Regions from separate parts of the Vagococcus sp. JNUCC 83 genome, predicted to be linked through region 1. Evidence: riboswitches for the same ligand, from Rfam matches in the RefSeq annotation. Region 1 holds a riboswitch; the other holds the start of a gene.
What was found. A riboswitch is a leader RNA that binds a small molecule or an ion and turns the genes downstream of it on or off. The one in region 1 is predicted to bind lysine.

Region 1 (9,623 bases):
GATGCCTCAGCTATGAAAGAATTAGAAAAAGGGTTGCTTGAGTTAACCAAAAAATACCCTAACACCTGTTTTTTAGCAACAGGTCCAACTGATTTAGTGGTGTATCAATCTCAAGTGGTGCTACTTCAAAATGGCATCGAGGCTTTAGACCAGTTTACAGGAACAGGAGACGTGGTAGGAGCACTGATTGCAACATTATTAGGCAGCGGGATTGATGTGCTACAAAGTGTGTTACAAGCTGTTAGTTATTTTAACTTATGTGGTGAAGAAGCGTTAGTGATTGTAAAAAATGACGCAAAAATTGCTAGTATACGTGAAGAAACACTTAACCAACTATCATTATTGAAACAAAATAACAGTTGGCAAGATGGGGTAAAAGGAGATTGGTTATGATAGAAGAAGCATTAACATTATATTTGGTGACTAACTCTGATGGTTTATCAGACGATGAATTTTTAAAAAGAGTCGAATTAGCCTGCAAAAATGGCGTAACACTTGTTCAGCTAAGAGAGAAGAATGCGAGCGCTAATGACTTTTATCATAAGGCTATGGCTGTCAAAAAAATAACAGATTATTATAATATTCCTTTAATTATTAATGATAGAGTGGATATTTGTTTAGCGATCGATGCAACAGGGGTTCATATCGGGGATGATGAATTACCTGTCGACGTGACACGGCGTTTAATTGGCCCTGATAAGTGGTTAGGAGTCTCAGCAAAAACGGTTGAGAGAGCACTTGAAGCAAAAGAGCAGGGAGCGGATCACTTAGGTGTTGGCGCGATATTTGCGACGACAACCAAAAAAGATGCCCCAACTACAGACATATCTGTCTTACAAGATATTATTCATCACTCTAATTTACCCGTTGTCGCGATTGGTGGCATTAAAGAAAAAAACATGGCTACGTTGAAAGAAACAGAGATATCAGGTGTCGCGATTGTTAGTGAAATAATGCAAGCAACAGACATTACAAAAAAAACAACAGCATTAAAACAGCAGATTTTAGACATAAAGGAGACAAAGCATCATGACAATCAATCAAACCCCTCAAGTCGTCACAATTGCCGGAAGTGATTCAGGTGGTGGTGCAGGTATTCAAGCAGATTTAAAAACATTTCAAGCAAGAGATGTTTTTGGTATGAGCATTATTGTGGCATTGACGGCTCAAAATACTTTGGGTGTACAAAATAGTTTTCCTATCCCGTGTGAGTTTGTTGCCGAACAATTTGATTCATTAGCGGCAGATTTTCATATTCGTGCGTGCAAAACAGGAATGCTTGCAGATAAAGAACATGTTCAAGTCATTGTTCAAAAGTTAAAAGAAGTAAATTTTGGTCCATTGATTGTTGATCCAGTGATGATTGCTAAAGGTGGTCATTCGCTTCTTAAAAAAGAGGCAGTAGACTGTATTAAAGAAGAACTACTACCATTAGCAACAGTGTTAACCCCTAATATTCCAGAGGCAGAAGAATTAGTTCAACAAGAGATTAGAACACATGAAGAGATGATTCAAGCAGCTTATGAGTTGCAAAAAATGGGTGTTAAAAATGTGGTGATAAAAGGCGGGCATTCTTCAGATGAAGCGGCAAAAGATTTTGTGTTGTTAGAAGATGGGGAAACGTTTTGGATGAGTACAAGACGAGTAGATACAATCAAAACTCACGGGACAGGGGATACGTTTTCTTCTTGTATCACAGCTGAAATTGCAAAAGGAAACACGATTAAAGAAGCAATTAAGTTGGCTAAAGGATTTATACAAGGTGCGATTGAACAAGAAATATTTGTCGGGCATGGACATGGTCCAACAAATCATTGGGCAACGCTAGTTCAAGAAGTTATCATTGATTAACAAAGTCTAAGGTATATTTTAAAATTGCCTAGTTAGCAAATGAATGTTACAATATTGTTACAACCAAGTAATGCTGTTGTAATGTAAATTGCTAAGGGGGCAATATATATGAAAAAGTTAATTTGGAGTAGTTTTTTTATTGGGGCATTGATGTTTGGATTTGTTAGTTATGCAACAGAAACAAGTGTAACATCTAGTGATACACAATCAGTGAGTGATGTGACAACTGCTGAAACTATTGAACCAACAGAAACAACAAATGATAGTCAGTCAGAAGGTATGTTAGTAACAAAATCAGATGTATCATTATTGATTACAGATATGGTGAATCAAGGCAAGTTATCACAATTTCAATACGAAGACTTAATGAGACGATTAGAAAAAGCAACCAAACCAGAGGAAGTTTCAATGGTTTATTCAGATGCACTGGATTTAGCCAAACTAAACAAGCAGTTGTATCAATCTAGCTTTGATGAAAAAGTATACAATACAAAATATCAGTTAGAATTATTAGTGAAGTCTGGCAGAATGACACAAAATCAAGCAGATGAATTTATTGCGAAGATTGATAATAGCAAAACCATTGAAGAACTTGATAATATTTGGGCTGAAATTGAGACAATGATTAATCAACCAACCAGTACAACAACAGATAGTACAGAAGAAACGAGTGCAACAACAAGTTCTAAAACAAAAGAACATACCAACCAAGTAACAACATCTAGTGATAAAAAATCGTCATCTCTTCCTAAAACAGGAGAACAACAATTAGGCGTAGGTTTACCATTAATTACTGTGGGGTCCATTTTACTTGTGATGGTACTTATTAAAAGAAAATCATAACAAAATAATAGCTTAGATAGGTAGACACATATGTCAACTTATCTAAGCTATTATTATTTTTTTATGGATTACTTTATTCAGAGAAAGTTATAGAAAGTGTGGCATTAGGGTCGATACTATTTAATAGTTGTTGATAATAGTCCGTAGCCTCTTCTTCCAGCCATTCTCTATTCTTATCGATGTATTTGACTAATGTTTCATCACTCATAGCTTTATTTGCAAGCTCATGCGTGTTGATATCTTCAGTGATAAAACTTAGAAATTCTCCTTTATTATTAACGACTTCAAAATTAGGGTTACTGATACCAACGACAATAAATTCAGGAATGCTCACGTGGTAGGTATTTTCTTTTTTAGCCTCTTTTTTGATGTCTACTAGACCTCCATCAAATCCTAGTTTAGCTTCAAAACTTCCTTTGACATAAGCTGTTTTTTCACTAAATGGAACCTCCATTCCTAAGAATGTTTTGACTTGGCTTTTATCGTAAATGTCCGTGACACTTAATCCTAGTATGGCAACTTGGTTTCGCTTTGTCATGGCGGTAACAACTTGTGTTTCATTTGTTTTAGCTTTTGTGTTCCATAGATGACCGTTTCCTGAGAACATCCCAAACACCCATGTGCCTAAAAATAGCAACACCAGACATATAACTACCCAAAAATGAACCTTTAATTTAAATAATCGGCGAATAATTGGATCCACACCCCTTCTACTCTTATTATACTATAAATTAATGATGTTGTTAGAAAAATGCTTAAAAAAGATATACGACAAATCTAAAAATTTACGTCAACTTTAAGGAGTCACAAATTTTTAAATTTATCGTACCACTCATTCATTAAAAAGCAAATTCTCATTTTTTTATTATTAATTCGTTTTTTTATACTTGTCATGTGTGAATACATTTGCTATAATCATAAACAATAATTAAATAAGTATTAGAGATGAGGCGCGTTGATCATTAGTAGGTAAAGTTTTGGAATCTGCAAATAACTTTATTGAAAGGGTGATATGCCGAAATACCTGTGTTATTGCAGTAGCATAGGTGTTGGATTTATAGTTAATAGCTATAAGTCTGTCATTATTTTAAGAAGAAATAATGGGGTGCATCGCTTGTAGATAGTTAAGACAAGTTCATGCCCGTGAACTTGTCTTTTTTATTTTTTCGATGCCGATTAGGAGGAAAATAAATGACAAAACGAAGTGTCATTAAATTTGGTGGAACGTCGGTCGGAGATTTTACAAAAATTAAAAATATAGCAACTTACTTAGCTCATCGAGTGAAACAGGGTGAAGAGCTAGTAGTTGTCGTATCTGCTATGGGAAAGACAACTGACGACTTGTTAAAAAATGTTGATTTACTGTCAAAAGAGCCTGACCAACATGATTTGGCGATGCTTTTAACAACAGGAGAACAGCAGACGATTTCTTATTTAGCGATTGCTTTAAAAGAGCAAGGGATAAAAGCTAAGGCAATGACAGGATTCCAAGCAGGAATAAAAACACAAGGGCATTACATGAAAAGTAAGATATTAGAAGTGGATAATGAGGCTTTTGAGAAAGCGTTCCGTTCAAATAACGTAGTAGTTGTTGCTGGTTTTCAGGGAATGAATGAAGAAGGAGAATTGACGACACTGGGACGTGGGGGAAGCGATACAACGGCTGTTGCCATCGCGTCATCTCTTAGTACACCGTGCGAAATATATACTGATGTGGCAGGCGTGTATGGCACTGACCCGCGCCTATACCCAGCCAAACGTTTAGATGTTGTTAGTTTTGAGGAAATGATGGAGATGAGCGCATTAGGTGCTGGTGTATTAGAAACAAGAAGTGTTGAAATAGCAAAAAATTATAATGTATCAATCTATCTAGGACAAACATTATCAGACGAAAGAGGGACTTGGATTATGCCGCAAAAAGATATTTTAGAAAAAAAAGCTGTGACAGGAGTCGCACTAGACAAAGACATGCATTACGTGACCTTTAGCTATCCAGAAAATGATGCAACGGTATTAAAAGAGTTATTCCATTTATTAGAAAAAGAGGAAATTAATATCGATATGATTTCGCAAATTGTTAATGAAGATGGGTTACAACTATCTTTTACAATGAAGGATACAGATACGATCGAGTTAAAACATATTTTCGACACGTTGCATCAAGAATTTAACCAACTAAATTATGTAGTCAAAGCTGATTATGTAAAGGTCTCTGTGATTGGTTCGGGTATGCGAGATATGTCCGGGGTCGCTAGTAAGGTATTTATGACATTACTTGAAAATGATATTCCATTTTATCAAGTAACAACGTCAGAAATTAGTATTTCATATGTTGTTGATAAGGCAAATGGTGTATTGGCTGTTGAAAAACTATGTGACGCATTTGGATTGTAATCTAAAGGGGGATAACTAAAATGACATCATTATTTAAAGGGACAGGCGTCGCAATCACGACACCATTTACTAACAATGAAGTGGATTATGATACATTTGAGCGTCATGTTGAATTTCTAATCAGTAACGGTGTTCAAGCACTCTTTGTTAACGGAACAACAGGTGAAGGGTCAACGTTGACAGAGGATGAACGATTAAATTTAATTCGTTTAGCACTAAAAGTATCTAATGGGCGAGTGCCAATAATCGCTAACACGGGAACAAATGATACGAGAGTGTCGCTTGAACATTCGTTACAAGCCAAAGAAGCTGGGGCAGATGCTATTATGCTAATCACGCCTTATTACAATAAAACAAGTCAACGAGGATTAATCAAACACTTTACTTTAATTGCAGATGCAGTAGGCTTACCAGTTGTCTTGTACAATGTACCGTCTAGAACGAATATGACGATTGAGCCAGAAACACTTGTTGAATTAGCTAACAATCCTCATATCATTGGGTTAAAAGATGCGACGGGTGATATGGATTACTTAGAGACATGTCGAACTTTATTGCCAGATGATTTTTCCTTTTATAGTGGCAATGATGATGCGATTCTACCGTTTTTTGCTCGTGGTGGGGATGGTGTGATTTCTGTTTTGGCCAACGCAACTCCAAGAGAATTTCAAGATATTTATACACAATATCAAACAAATCCAGAAGAAGCGACAGCACTATTTGAGGCTTTATTACCACTTATTAATAGTTTGAGTGTGGATGTGAATCCGATGCCGATAAAAGCATTGTTGAATCATATCGGGTATGCGGACGATGAATTACGGTTGCCATTAGTAGAATTAGAAGAAGAAGCTCGTCAACCAATCATTAAAACATACCATCAATTTAAAGGAGAGTAAGTTATGGATATTATATTAGTTGGATACGGTGCAATGAATCAGCGAGTGGCACATTTAGCAAAAGAACGCGGACATAACATAGTCGGTATTGTCACACCAGTTGATGAGGACTATCCTTATCCGACATTTCAAGTTACCGATGACTTACCAAAAGCCGATGTCATAATTGATTTTTCTCATCCTAACATGACATTACCGATGATAAAAAAAGATACAGGCGTACCGTTAGTTATTGCGACAACGGGTCAAAAAGAAGACATTATTAATGCATTAGAAAAAGTGTCTAGTACAACACCTGTTTTTTTTAGTGCCAACATGAGTTACGGTGTCCATGTGTTGACAGAAATTATTAAGTACAGTGTGCCACTACTTGAAAATTTTGATATCGAATTAACCGAAAAACATCACCGTAAAAAAGTGGATGCTCCAAGTGGTACATTAGTAAAATTATTCGATGCTATTAAAGAAATTAAGCAAGACTCATACCCGGTTTATGATCGACATGAGAGACATATACCAAGAGATGACGATGAAATTGGTATTAATGTGGTTCGTGGTGGAACGATTGTTGGTGAGCATGAAGTATTATTTGCCGGTGAAGAAGAAACGATTCAAATCATTCACCGCGCACAAAGTAAAGATATATTTGCTAATGGTAGTTTAGATGTGGCAGAAAAATTAATTGAGAAAAAGCCAGGATTTTATACATTTGATAACTTATAGAAAGAAGGGGTATTTTTGGAATTACAATCAGCACAAGAGATTATTCAATATATTAGTGACAGTAAAAAACAAACACCAGTTAAAATTTACGCAAATGGAGACTTTAAGGGAGTCGAATTTCCTGAAAGTTTTAAAGTGTTTGGCTGTAAATGCTCCAAAACAATTTTTGCCGACTATACTGAATGGTCAGCATTTTATGAAGCCAATCAATCACTTTTTAAAGAAGTTGAGATTGAATATGACAGACGCAACTCAGCGATTCCTCTTATTGATCAGACAAAATTAAATGCACGAATTGAACCAGGTTCATTTATCCGCGAACATGCGGTGATTAAAGATGGTGCAGTCGTGATGATGGGTGCCACAATTAATATTGGTGCAGTTGTTGGTGAGGGAACAATGATTGATATGAATGCAACACTTGGTGGACGTGCTACAACGGGTAAAAATGTTCACGTTGGTGCCGGTGCAGTGTTAGCAGGTGTCATTGAGCCACCTAGTGCCCAACCAGTTGTTATAGAAGATGATGTGTTAATCGGAGCGAACGCGGTTATTTTAGAAGGTGTTCGAGTTGGAAAAGGGGCAGTGGTCGCAGCAGGGTCTATCGTGACAGAAGATGTCCCAGCCGGAAGTGTGGTTGCTGGAGTCCCAGCTAAAGTGATTAAACAAGTGAGTGATGTGAATGAGTCAAAAATCGAAATTGTTCAAGCATTAAGAAAGTTAAATGAAGAGTAAATAAGCAGACTGGAGATGATTGTGTGCTAGAGGATTATTTAATAAAAACACGTCGTTGGTTGCATCAACACCCTGAATTAAGTCTAGAAGAGTATGAAACAACCGCGTTTATTAAAAGAGAATTGGACTTGTTAGGGGTAGAATATGATACTCCACTTGATACTGGTGTGGTGGCTTATATCAAAGGCAGCAGTGATAAAAGTATTGCTTTTCGAGCAGATATTGATGCGTTGCCTATTCATGAAGAAAATGAAGTCGCTTATCGTTCACAAGTGGATAATGTCATGCATGCATGTGGACATGATGGGCATATCACGATGTTATTAGGATTTGTGAAACAGGTAAAAGAAATGTCTGAGGTGACACCATTACAATCCAGTGTTTATTTTATTTTTCAGCCAGCTGAGGAAACGTATGGTGGGGCAAATATTTTATTAACTAATTATCAGTTTGAAATCACGCCATCGTTTGTTTTTGGATTACATATGATGCCAGATGAAAGGGAAGGCGTTATTGTTTCCAAACCAGGTCCGATTACAGCTAGTGCGACAGAATATCGTTTTTTTATCAAAGGATTATCAGCGCATGTCGCCAATAAAGAACAGGGACATTCGGCAGGTGAAGCATTATTAGTGATTTTAAATCAACTCTCTCAGTTACAACACTACCATCTAGCAGGGTTACATCAAAATATTGTGCATATTGGATCATTTAAGTCGGGTGAAGCAATCAATACTGTTCCCTCAAATGCTTATTTAGAAGGAACGATTAGAACTTATAGTCAAGAAGATTTGGAAACAGTAAAGAATCAAATGGCAAAAATTAAAGAAGCCAGCGAACTTTTGACGGGTTGCTCGGTTGATTTAGTGTTTGCCGAAGGGTATCCTTCAACCATTAATGACAAGACAGCATACAACTTAATGAAAGAATCTAGTAAGGAAACAAACTTATCTTGGATAGAAAAAGAGGAACCTTATTTATTTGGTGAAGATTTTTCATTCTATCAACAATTAGCGCCGTCCTCTTTTGCTTTTTTAGGATGTCGTAATGAAGAAAAAGGCTATGTAACAGGGTTGCATACCTCAACGCTTAATTTTGATGAGAGAGTCTTAGCCAATGGCATTGCATTATATGAAGCGATATTAAAACGATTTGAGGAAACCATATGACAGCTACATGGACGGTGAATAAACGCGTATTTAAAGACAACATCAAACAAGTAACGAAAGAGACACCTGTCATGGCTGTCGTAAAGAATAACGCGTATAACTTTGGATTGGATTTTGCTATTCCAACCTTTTTAGAATCAGGAATAAACACGTTTAGTACCACATCTCTTCATGAAGCGATTCGTGTACGAGAATTAGCACCTCAGGCAACTATTTTTCTTATGAATCCAACCATTGAATTTGATAAATTAAGAGAACATAATATTCAAATGACATTGCCGTCGCTTGCCTTTTATCGTCAATACAAAGAACAATTAGCTGGTATCAACGTACATTTAGAATACGAAAATTTGTTACATCGCTCTGGATTTAAGACATTTGAAGAGATGGTTCAAGTAATCGCTGAAAATACCGACACAAAACAAGAAGAACAACTGATAATTACAGGGATATGGACACACTTTGGTTATGCGGATGAATTTGATGTTAATGAGTATGACATTGAAAAAAAAGCATGGCTAACAGGATTAAATAAATTAATGACATTACATGATTTCACTTACATCCATGCTCAAAATAGTGCGAGTTTTATGCGAGACGATTTATTTAATCAGCACACCCATGCGAGATTAGGAATCGTGCTTTATGGGTGTCGTCCGTATTCTAGTTTACCTAAAACAGCCGTCAAACAATCAGTGACACTAAGCGCTAGTGTTATCCAATGTCGTAAACTAAAAACAGGGGAGTCAGCTGGCTATAGTTTTGCGTATACAGCGGAAAAACCAACAAGAATTGCTGTGGTGGATATTGGATATGGGGATGGTGTGTTGCGTACGCGTAGTCACTATGACTGCTTAATTAATGGCAAACGATACCCAATAAAAGCTCTTATGATGAGTCATCTATTGGTAGAAATCGATGATAAAGTAAACGCACAAGACGTGGTGATTTTATATGGTGAAGATATCCGAGTGGACGAGTATACCTTTAAAGGGGTTGGCGCTAATTC
Region 2 (9,623 bases), 180 kb from region 1:
ATTGAAATAGCTCGAGCAATTGCCACACGTTGCTTTTGTCCACCAGACAGCTGGCTAGGTTTTGCATGAGCAAACTCTTTCATTCCTACTTTATCTAAGTTTTCGATTGCAATGCGCTCTGCTTCTTCTCTTGAACGTTTTAATACTTTTACTTGTCCAACGATACAATTATTTAGCACATCGTGGTTTTCAAATAAGTTGAATTGTTGGAATACCATTCCAACATGAGCTCGGTATTTTGGTAAGTTATAACCAGGTGAGAGAATATTTTCACCTTTAAATAAAATTTCACCACCAGTCGGTTCTTCTAGTAGATTAATACAGCGAAGCAACGTTGATTTTCCAGAACCAGATGGGCCAATGATAGTGACAACCTCGCCAGCTTTTACAGATACGTTTATATCTTTTAGTACTTCGTGATTTCCATATTGTTTTTGTAGATGTTTAATTTCAATTAATTCTGACATTATTTTTTATCCTTTCTTTCTAAAATAGCTGTTTGCATTTGATTAGCATACGGTGCGTATTCTCCTGAACCATCCATTTTTCGTTCAACAAATCGTAAAATACGAGTGACAGTAAAGGTCATCACAAAGTAAATAACACAAACAACAAAGAAGGTATCAAAGAATCTAAAGTTACTTCCAGCAACGGTTTTTGCTTGGAAGAATAACTCGGTTACAGCAATGACGTTTAATACAGAGGTATCTTTGATATTAATAACAAACTCATTTCCCATTGCGGGTAAAATGTTTCTAAAGACTTGGGGGATGACCACATTCACCATGGTTTGTCCATGAGTCATTCCAATAGCTGAAGCTGCTTCAAATTGTCCTTTATCAACGGAGAATATACCACCACGCACGATTTCCGTCATATAAGCCCCCGTGTTGATTGAGACGATGAATAAGGCAGCGGCTAATGGGTTCATATCAATGCCAAATGCTTGAGATGATCCGTAATAGATAACCATTGCTTGTACAATCATAGGAGTTCCTCTAAATATTTCGATATAGATAGAAAATAGTGTGTTTAATAGTTTAAATAAGACTCTATTTACCATGCTTTTAGGTGTTGGAATAGTTCTGAATAATCCAATACCTAATCCGATAAATGTTCCAACAATCGTTCCAACTAAAGAGATTAGAAGTGTGACTCCAGCTCCTTTTAGAAACATTTGCCAGTTTTCTTTGACGATTTTTACAATCCAATTTTCATTCGATTGAGAATCAGGTTGTTCGCTAATGGCAATATCCATAAAATTGTCACGTTCAGTTTGATTGATTCCCGCTAAAATATCGTTGATTTTAGCAATATCTTGACTGCCTTTTTTTACACCGATAGAAACAGATGTATCATCTCGATTCGTTTTAAATCCTTGTCCATCTTCAAAATCAATCATTTTAAAATTAGGATTTACTTTTTGGGCGGTGATTCCTTCAGGTTTTTCTGAGACATACGCATCAATTTTTCCTGATTGAAGTGCTACACGCATGGCAGAAAAATCATCCATGGCCGTTTGTTTTGAGACACCTTCTATTTGATCAATTACAGAATAATGGAATGTATTTAATTGGGCAGTGACTTTTGCCCCCTCAAAATCTTTTAAACTTTTTGCGTTAGCGTATTTTCCATCTTTTGCAACAACTAACACTAAGTTTGAGTGATAATAGTCATTGGTAAAGTCGATGGTTTTTTTTCGTTCTTCAGTGGGAGACATCCCAGCAATAATCGCATCAACTTTTCCAGAAGTTAAAGCAGGTGCTAAACCGTCCCAAGCTGTTTTATAAATGACCAGTTCTTTTCCTAATCCTTCAGCCACTCGTTTGGCAATCATGACATCGTAGCCATTGGCATATTCACTTCCGCCTTGTATTTTAACAGCACCATTTGCATCATTTTGTTGTGTCCAGTTAAAAGGTGGGTACCCAGCTTCCATACCTACGACAAATTTATCATCATTTGCCTCTACTTTTGGTGTAAGCATGATGAAACTAATCAATAGAAATAAAAGTGCAATAATAACATGATGGGTAGAACGATTTTGTGTTTGCATAATAATTCTCCTTTTGTATTTTAAATAATAAAAAAGCAACCTCATAAATAGAGGTTGCTTTGGATGAATTCAGATTAACAGTATGTTATCTAATCATAGCGCATCTTAGTATGAACTAAGACAGTCCTATAGTTATTCACTATAGACCCAACATGGTAGAGTGAGGAACTACACCATATTTCGGCAATCATCCCTATGCATTAGTGTCAATGTATTCCTCTACTCGACTAATGTTATTGATAGATTGCAACCTCTAGATTTATAATATTCAGTTATTTTTTCTCAATATGTCTAATACTATATCATACCTTTTTCAAAAAGTCATGAGTTTTTCCAAAATTTTAATTGACCAAGTCACCTCAATTAGTTATTTTTAAACAAGTACGAATCAAAATTAAGGGAGCTAGAAAAGTATGTGGTTTATATCAGCGTTGGTAGCTGTTTTTGCGTGGGGAACAGCTGATTTGTTTTATAAATTAGGAAACAATGAAAAGGATAAATATAGCGCACAGAAAACAGTCGTTATAGTTGGTTTAGTGATGGGGTTACATGCATTTTTCTATTATTATTTGTACTTGGGTGTGAGTTTTGAATGGAAAAATTTATTGATTTATCTACCGGTATCCTCAATGTATATTTTGTCGATGGCAATCGGTTATGTAGGGCTACGCTATATAGAGTTGAGTGTGTCTTCTCCCATTAGTAATTCATCTGGGGCAGTATCGGCGTTGTTGATGTTTCTTGTTTTAGGCGCAAAGATGGTGTGGATTCAGTTTATTGCTGTTGCAGTGATTTCAGTGGCTATTTTTATGTTATCTGTCTATGAAAAGCAAGAAGCAGATCATGAATTAGAGTTATCAGGGAGTAAAGTTGATAATAAATACCGAAAAAGTGCTTTGGCAATTATTTTTCCTATCCTGTATTGTGTCATTGATGGGTTAGGAACATTTTTGGATGGTTATTACTTGGATTATGCCAAAATTTTACCTGAAAACCAAGCCAATATGAGTTATGAATTTACTTTTTTGATTGTCGGATTATTAATGTGGGCTTATTTAAGAGGTGTTAAGGGTGAGAAAATTAATATTTTTCATGAAAAATATAAAGATTTAGCCGCCTTATTTGAGACATTTGGACAATTTTTCTATATTGGAGCGATTGCAAGTCATTCCATTGTTGTCGCACCAATGATTGCTTCGTATAGTATTGTTTCAGTCTTGTGGTCACGTATATTTTTAAAAGAAAAATTGACAAAAAAACAGTACATTATGATATTTGCTATTATTATTTCTGTAGTTGTATTAGGTTTTTTTGACGAATAATGTCATAATATAAATAGGGAGTGATTGATGTGGAAGAGCAAGCAATGAAGATATTAAATCAGGCGGAAAACATTGTGTTTATGACAGGTGCCGGTGTATCAACAGCATCGGAGATTCCAGATTATCGTTCTATGACAGGGGTATATCATGGAGTTGATAATCCTGAGTATTTGCTAAGTCATACTTGTTTAAAACGCGAGCCGGATGTTTTTTATCAATTTGTCAAACAATTATACCATCCAAACGCAAAACCTAATGTGATTCATAAAAAAATGGCAGAAATGAGCCAAACGAAACAAATAGGGATTGTGACACAAAACATCGATGATTTACACATCAAAGCAGGTAGTCCAAATGTGGTGTCATTTCATGGAAGTTTGTATGATTGTTATTGTCAAAAATGTGGTCAATCAGTTTCTGTTTCAGATTATATGCAAAGTATGTACCATAAAGAGTGTGGTGGAATTATTCGTCCAAATGTGGTGTTGTACGAAGAAAGACTGTCTGAATCTAATATTGAAACGTCTATTTCATGGCTATCTAAAGCTGATGTGGTGTGTATTGTTGGAACAACTTTCCAAGTATACCCGTTTAGTGGATTAATTAATTACCGTAAACCTAATAGTCAGGTGATTGTCGTTAACAATGAGCCGATTTCTTTAACAGTTCCACATCTTTTAGTGCAGGAAAAAGGAGAAAAATTTTTTTCTAACATGTAATCTAACTTTTATACAAAGTGAGGAGATAGAATGTTAAGTAGGGATCGACAACGTATTGATGAAATCGATGAGCAAATCGTTTCACTGTTAGAAGAAAGATATGATTGTGTGTCAAATATTGCCCAGATAAAAAAAGAAAACCATCTTCCTATTTTTGATACAACAAGAGAAGAGATGGTGTTAGAAAAAATCCGTGGCATGGTGTCAAATAGTGATTATGCTGATGCCATTGTTGAAACATTTAATCAAATGATGATGGTTTCAAAAGACTATCAGAACAGTAAACAATAAAGGTAATCCTTCAGAAATGATCTGGAGGGTTTTTTTATTAGAGATTTATTTAAAGAGATAGTCCTGTTTTTTACTTTCATGATATAATATAATAAACAAAACATCTGAGAGGGGATTCCCTAATGAATAATCGTTTGAAGTTAGACTCTTAATTAGAAAAATAAATTAGGAGGTCAGAAGATGATAGAATATAAAAATGATAGTCATATAGCACAAGAACAGCTAAAATCATTGTATGGTAGTGTTGGATGGGTAGCTTATACGCAAGATTTAACATGCTTGGAAAAAGCAATGGCTCACTCCCTTTATGTGGCAAGCGCTTGGTATAAAGACCAATTAGTTGGCTTAATCAGAGTCATTGGTGATGGGTACACGATTTTATATATACAAGATATCTTAGTGCACCCTGATTTTCAGAACCAAAAAATTGGAACAACATTAATGAATGGCGTATTGGAAAAATATCAAAAGGTAAGACAAAAAGTGCTTCTAACAGAGGATGCGCCAAATGTAAGAGGGTTTTATGAAAGTTTTGGTTTTGTATCTTGTGATAAAGGAAGAGCAGTTGCTTTTTATAAAGAATATTAATTGATTCATTTAAGTCTGTTTGTTTAAGCAAATAGACTTATTTTTTCTTTTTATATATGATAATTAACGATAAAATAATTAAAAAAGTTAATTGCCCAAGACCTAAAAAGATATTCTGATGGAATTTTGTATATAAGTCATAAAATATATAGATGAACCAACCTATAATCAGTCCGATAATGACATAATTAATGATTGTTTTCATGTCATCCTCCCTTTTTTAATGCACGTTTTATTATATTGACTATTATATTTTTTGACTATTTTTTTGTCAACATACGATTTGAGTAGTTAGGGTAAAGGTTGTATGACTAGTACTAGTCAAATTATACATATTTTTTAACAAGATTCGTAAGACTTATCTATAGAAAAAAAATAAAAATACGTGCTATTATTAAAATAGATAAGCTTTTCTTCTGCATCAGCTCTTTGGAAAAATGATGCATGATAAGTTGTTTGTTCATTGAATCATTTTTGTCACGAGTTAATGAAATGACACTAGACTAATTATGTGCTAAATTAGCATAAAAAAATACGAGAGTTTTCATAAAATTAAGGTTAGTTTAAGGATAGGTATTTATAATGTAGCAATGTAAGGAACAGTTATTGTTATAAAGGAGGTTAGTACTAGTGAAAAAAAACATAATAAAAAGAATATCGCTAACAGTGCTTGCAGCATCCGTCATACTTTTAGGTTTAAATTATTATTTTAGACATTATGTAACAAAAGATGAAGTATTGGCAGCTGGAGATAAGGAAGAGCTATCAGTTAGTTTAGATAACTACTTTTCCGATGAAAATTATAATGGCGTGGCTATGGTGGTTGAAAATGGAAAAGTTTTATCATCTTCTGCTTATGGTTATAGCAACTATGAAGCTGGGACCTCTAACACGCTAGATACATTGTTTCCAGTTGCTTCGCTACAAAAGATGATGACAGCAGTTTTGGTAGCAAAATCTGTGTCGGATGGGCATTTAAAATATGATACTGTTTTATCAGATTTTTACCCAGATATAGCATATAGTGATGAGATTACTATTCGGGAATTATTAGATCAAACATCGGGTATTTTAATGGATGAAACAGCTCCGGATAAAGTCTTAACCACTCAACAAGAACAGATTGATTATGTCTTAGACAATCTTGAAAGTACGGGAGAGGCGACGTTTAATTATACTAATGCTAATTATTCGCTACTAGCAGGTATTTTATCAACAGTCTATAATGAAAGTTATGAAGAGCTATTTACAAAAGAAATCATTATGCCATTAAAATTATCTCAGACATTCTTTTGGGATAATGTAGCAGATGATAAAGTTGCTCAAGCATACAATAGTTCTATTTTACTTGGAGACTACACCATTGGAACAGATGATTTCATGAATTCAAAACCTCTTTATTCTAGCTTAATCGGTGCAGGAAATGTATTGATGACGGCGACAGATTTAGTTGATTTTATAGAGGGTTTAACTAATGGAACGCTAATAACTAAAGAACAATTTACTGAATTAGTACAAAGCGACCCTGATTATAGTGCCTCTTTCTGGGGGAATGAAGAATTATTACAAACGAATGGTAGTCTAGGAAATTATAAATCTTCAGTCTTACTAGATAACTCTGGTGACAAAATGGTTATATTGATTAGTAATGGAAGTGAAATTGACAGTTTATCAGATTTAGCATCAGATATTTATCAAAGAGCGTTTGATGAATAGAAAAAAATCACTAATCTTCATGATTGAAGGTTAGTGATTTTTTGCAACTTTGTTTAAAAATAATCCCATTATTATGTATGTGGCATTAATCGTTAGGATTCCTTTTTTAGTTATCATTTTATTTAACGATTCTTAAACAGAAAGAGGTTAAGATTATCGCTCATGAGAAGGAGGAAAAAGTAGTGGAAAAAAGAACAAGCAGTGTGATTCAATTAATAACAAATTCTACCTCAATTATTGGGGTAGTTTCTCTGTTTTATGTAGTTATCTCGATTGTTCTAGAAAATGCAAGTTTAATTGTTGAAATGACTATTGATCGATATACCAGGTATCGAAAATGGATGAAAGGATGAAAAGTAAAGTAAAATTTGGTGGGACGATAGAGGAACAAAATGAGTTAGCAGCGCTTGTTTTAATAGGAGAAAAAACAGCAACGTCTTCTTTATTTGAACTAAAAACAGAAAGGGAACTAACTCGTATAGATGATATATGGGAAATAAATAACGGATTAGATAAACACCTTTGTACAGTTCGAGTGGTATCTGTTGAGGTAGTAAAATTTGGCAAAGTGACTGGTGAATTTGCAAAAGCTGAAGGAGATGGAACATTTCATAATTGGCTAGATATTCATACACGTTACTACTCATTTTTATTAGAAAAATATGACAAAAAATTAACAAGAGAGACGTTGTTAGAATGTGTATATTTTGAAAAAATAATCTTATAAATCATACAGATGGAGGTTCTTATAATTGAAAATTATTCAAGCGACACACCATAACATAAAAGATGTGATTGATATAACAAGTTTACTGTGGGAAAGTCATTCTAGAAAAGAACTGGAAAAAGAGTACCAAGAAATAATTAATAAAGATAATGCGGTTATTTTTCTAATTTACATAAAAGCCAAAATAGTTGGGTTTGCTCACTGTCAATTAAGATATGATTATGTAGAGGGAACACGCTCTAGTCCTGTTGGTTATCTAGAAGGTATCTTTGTAGAAGAGCAGTTTCGAAAGCAAGGGCTAGCTAAACAATTACTACTCGTGTGTGAAGCATGGATAAAAGAGAAAGGGTGTTATGAATTTGCGAGTGATTCAGACTTAAACAACCTTGAAAGCTATCAATTTCATCAAGCAAGTGGCTTTACAGAAGTTAACAGGATTATATGCTACAAAAAGTATTTAAACTAAGAGAAACCATACAAAGTATAACAGTATTTTGTATGGTTTCTCTTAGTCAAATGATAATTATAAATCTGCAAATTTTTCTACAGACATTTTTAAATGATACTTTTCTCGTAATTGAGCAATTTGTTTCATCATATCCGATTTATGATGTCTATCTAATGCTTCTTGATTAGACCATCTATCAATCAATAGAACAGACTCTTCATCATCCATAGGGAAATAATACTCATATCTTTCATTTCCAGGTTGTTTTCTAATTTTTTCGACAATGCCCTCATTAACCATATCTTCAGCAAAACGCCTAGCATTTCCATTTTGTCCAGAATACAAGATGTTAACCGTAAAACTCATAAAAAATCCTCCTTTTTAAATTATGACATAAGACCAAATTACAACGTTAATTTTTTAGTTAGGTATATTATATAGTATAATAATGAAAAAATGTTAGAGAGAAGAACATGCATGGAAAAATAAATTTGAGTTCAATATTGATTACCTTAATTGAATAAGTAGGTAAATGAATTGTAAATTTTATTATATCAACACCTGAAGAACCTATAAAAGGAACAGATTTTTTACAATATGTAACTAGTGTAGAGCTACATTGCGTTTACCATGAACGGGAAATTGTTCTCGTATATACCCACTAATGTGGAAAAAGTTATCACTATATTGTTAGATTACTACGAGGAAAATAATATGCTAGCTCGATTAATAAAGAACGTTCTATTTTTTATTTTTTTGTGGCGATAAGAATTTTTAATAAAGGTATATCTATACTTTTCTGTACAACTTGTTGATTTTCCCAAAAGTTATCATCTGTGTATCTTGGTATTAGATGTATATGAAAGTGGGTTCCTTTGTCCATTGCACCCCCATTGTTTTGAATGATGCTCGTACCCAAAATATTAAAATGAGTTTCAAGAATGGTAAGGATTTCTTTTTCAATAGTAAATAAGTCAGAGAGTATCTCATTAGGTATTTCTCTAATATCAGTATAGTGTTTTTTTGAGATGATGAGTATGTGCCCTTGTTGTATGGGATCAATATCTAGGATGATAAAAAAATGTTCATTTTCAGTGAGAATGTTATTTTTATTTATATTATGACAAAATAGGCAATTATTCACAACAACCTCTCCTTTTCAGTATGCATAGAAGTAAAAATAATTAAGATTTATTTGGAGGAATTTATCATGTTTTTTATTCAAATGTCAGGTGTACCAGGTTCAGGGAAATCTACTTTATCAAATACTATAGCGAACTATTTAGATGTTGTAATAGTAGATCACGATGTTACTAAAACAGCCCTAATGGAAACAGTAGATAATCAATGGTTTACTTCAGGTATAGGGAAAGCCTCTTATCATATTGACTGGATATTGCTCGAAAATCTCCTTTCACAAAATAAAAATGTCATATTTGATAGCCCTTGCTTATATGATGAGATAGTTGAAAAAGGGCTGGCGTTATCAAAAAAGTATCATGCTACATATAAGTATATAGAATGTAGTAATAAAAATTTTAACGACATAACACATAGACTAAAATCACGAGATTCAAAAATAAGTCAAATAGTTGAATACAAATCATATAGTATCTTTTATAAAGCGATGTTAGGAAGTAAACGTCCGCCTAATGGTAACTTTATTATTGTTGATACATCCCAGCCAATTGATTCATATGTTATGGACGTTGTGCATTATATAAAAAACTAGATTGTCTCTATATTTTGACAGACT

Region 2: it holds a riboswitch for lysine, as region 1 does, so the genes downstream of both, JNUCC83_RS10775 (ABC transporter permease subunit) here and JNUCC83_RS11730 (aspartate kinase) in region 1, are expected to answer to the same signal.

The regions. Positions count from the first base shown of each region.
Region 1 is NZ_CM132204.1:2,378,448-2,388,070, forward strand. It holds gene thiM (hydroxyethylthiazole kinase) at 1-393, shown strand, start outside; gene thiE (thiamine phosphate synthase) at 390-1,076, shown strand; gene thiD (bifunctional hydroxymethylpyrimidine kinase/phosphomethylpyrimidine kinase) at 1,030-1,851, shown strand; gene JNUCC83_RS11720 (hypothetical protein) at 1,960-2,694, shown strand; gene JNUCC83_RS11725 (hypothetical protein) at 2,768-3,397, opposite strand; lysine riboswitch at 3,632-3,813, shown strand; gene JNUCC83_RS11730 (aspartate kinase) at 3,886-5,088, shown strand; gene dapA (4-hydroxy-tetrahydrodipicolinate synthase) at 5,109-5,987, shown strand; gene dapB (4-hydroxy-tetrahydrodipicolinate reductase) at 5,991-6,710, shown strand; gene dapD (2,3,4,5-tetrahydropyridine-2,6-dicarboxylate N-acetyltransferase) at 6,726-7,445, shown strand; gene JNUCC83_RS11750 (M20 metallopeptidase family protein) at 7,469-8,614, shown strand; gene alr (alanine racemase) at 8,611-9,623, shown strand, end outside.
Region 2 is NZ_CM132204.1:2,200,337-2,209,959, forward strand. It holds gene JNUCC83_RS10770 (amino acid ABC transporter ATP-binding protein) at 1-467, opposite strand, end outside; gene JNUCC83_RS10775 (ABC transporter permease subunit) at 467-2,056, opposite strand; lysine riboswitch at 2,145-2,320, opposite strand; gene JNUCC83_RS10780 (EamA family transporter) at 2,470-3,378, shown strand; gene JNUCC83_RS10785 (NAD-dependent protein deacylase) at 3,423-4,097, shown strand; gene JNUCC83_RS10790 (chorismate mutase) at 4,128-4,388, shown strand; gene JNUCC83_RS10795 (GNAT family N-acetyltransferase) at 4,569-4,976, shown strand; gene JNUCC83_RS10800 (hypothetical protein) at 5,014-5,181, opposite strand; gene JNUCC83_RS10805 (serine hydrolase domain-containing protein) at 5,607-6,692, shown strand; gene JNUCC83_RS10810 (hypothetical protein) at 6,875-7,045, shown strand; gene JNUCC83_RS10815 (ASCH domain-containing protein) at 7,042-7,419, shown strand; gene aac(6') (aminoglycoside 6'-N-acetyltransferase) at 7,445-7,885, shown strand; gene JNUCC83_RS10825 (antibiotic biosynthesis monooxygenase family protein) at 7,943-8,233, opposite strand; gene JNUCC83_RS10830 (HIT family protein) at 8,616-9,011, opposite strand; gene JNUCC83_RS10835 (P-loop nucleotide/nucleoside kinase family protein) at 9,078-9,599, shown strand; gene JNUCC83_RS10840 (class I SAM-dependent methyltransferase) at 9,607-9,623, opposite strand, start outside.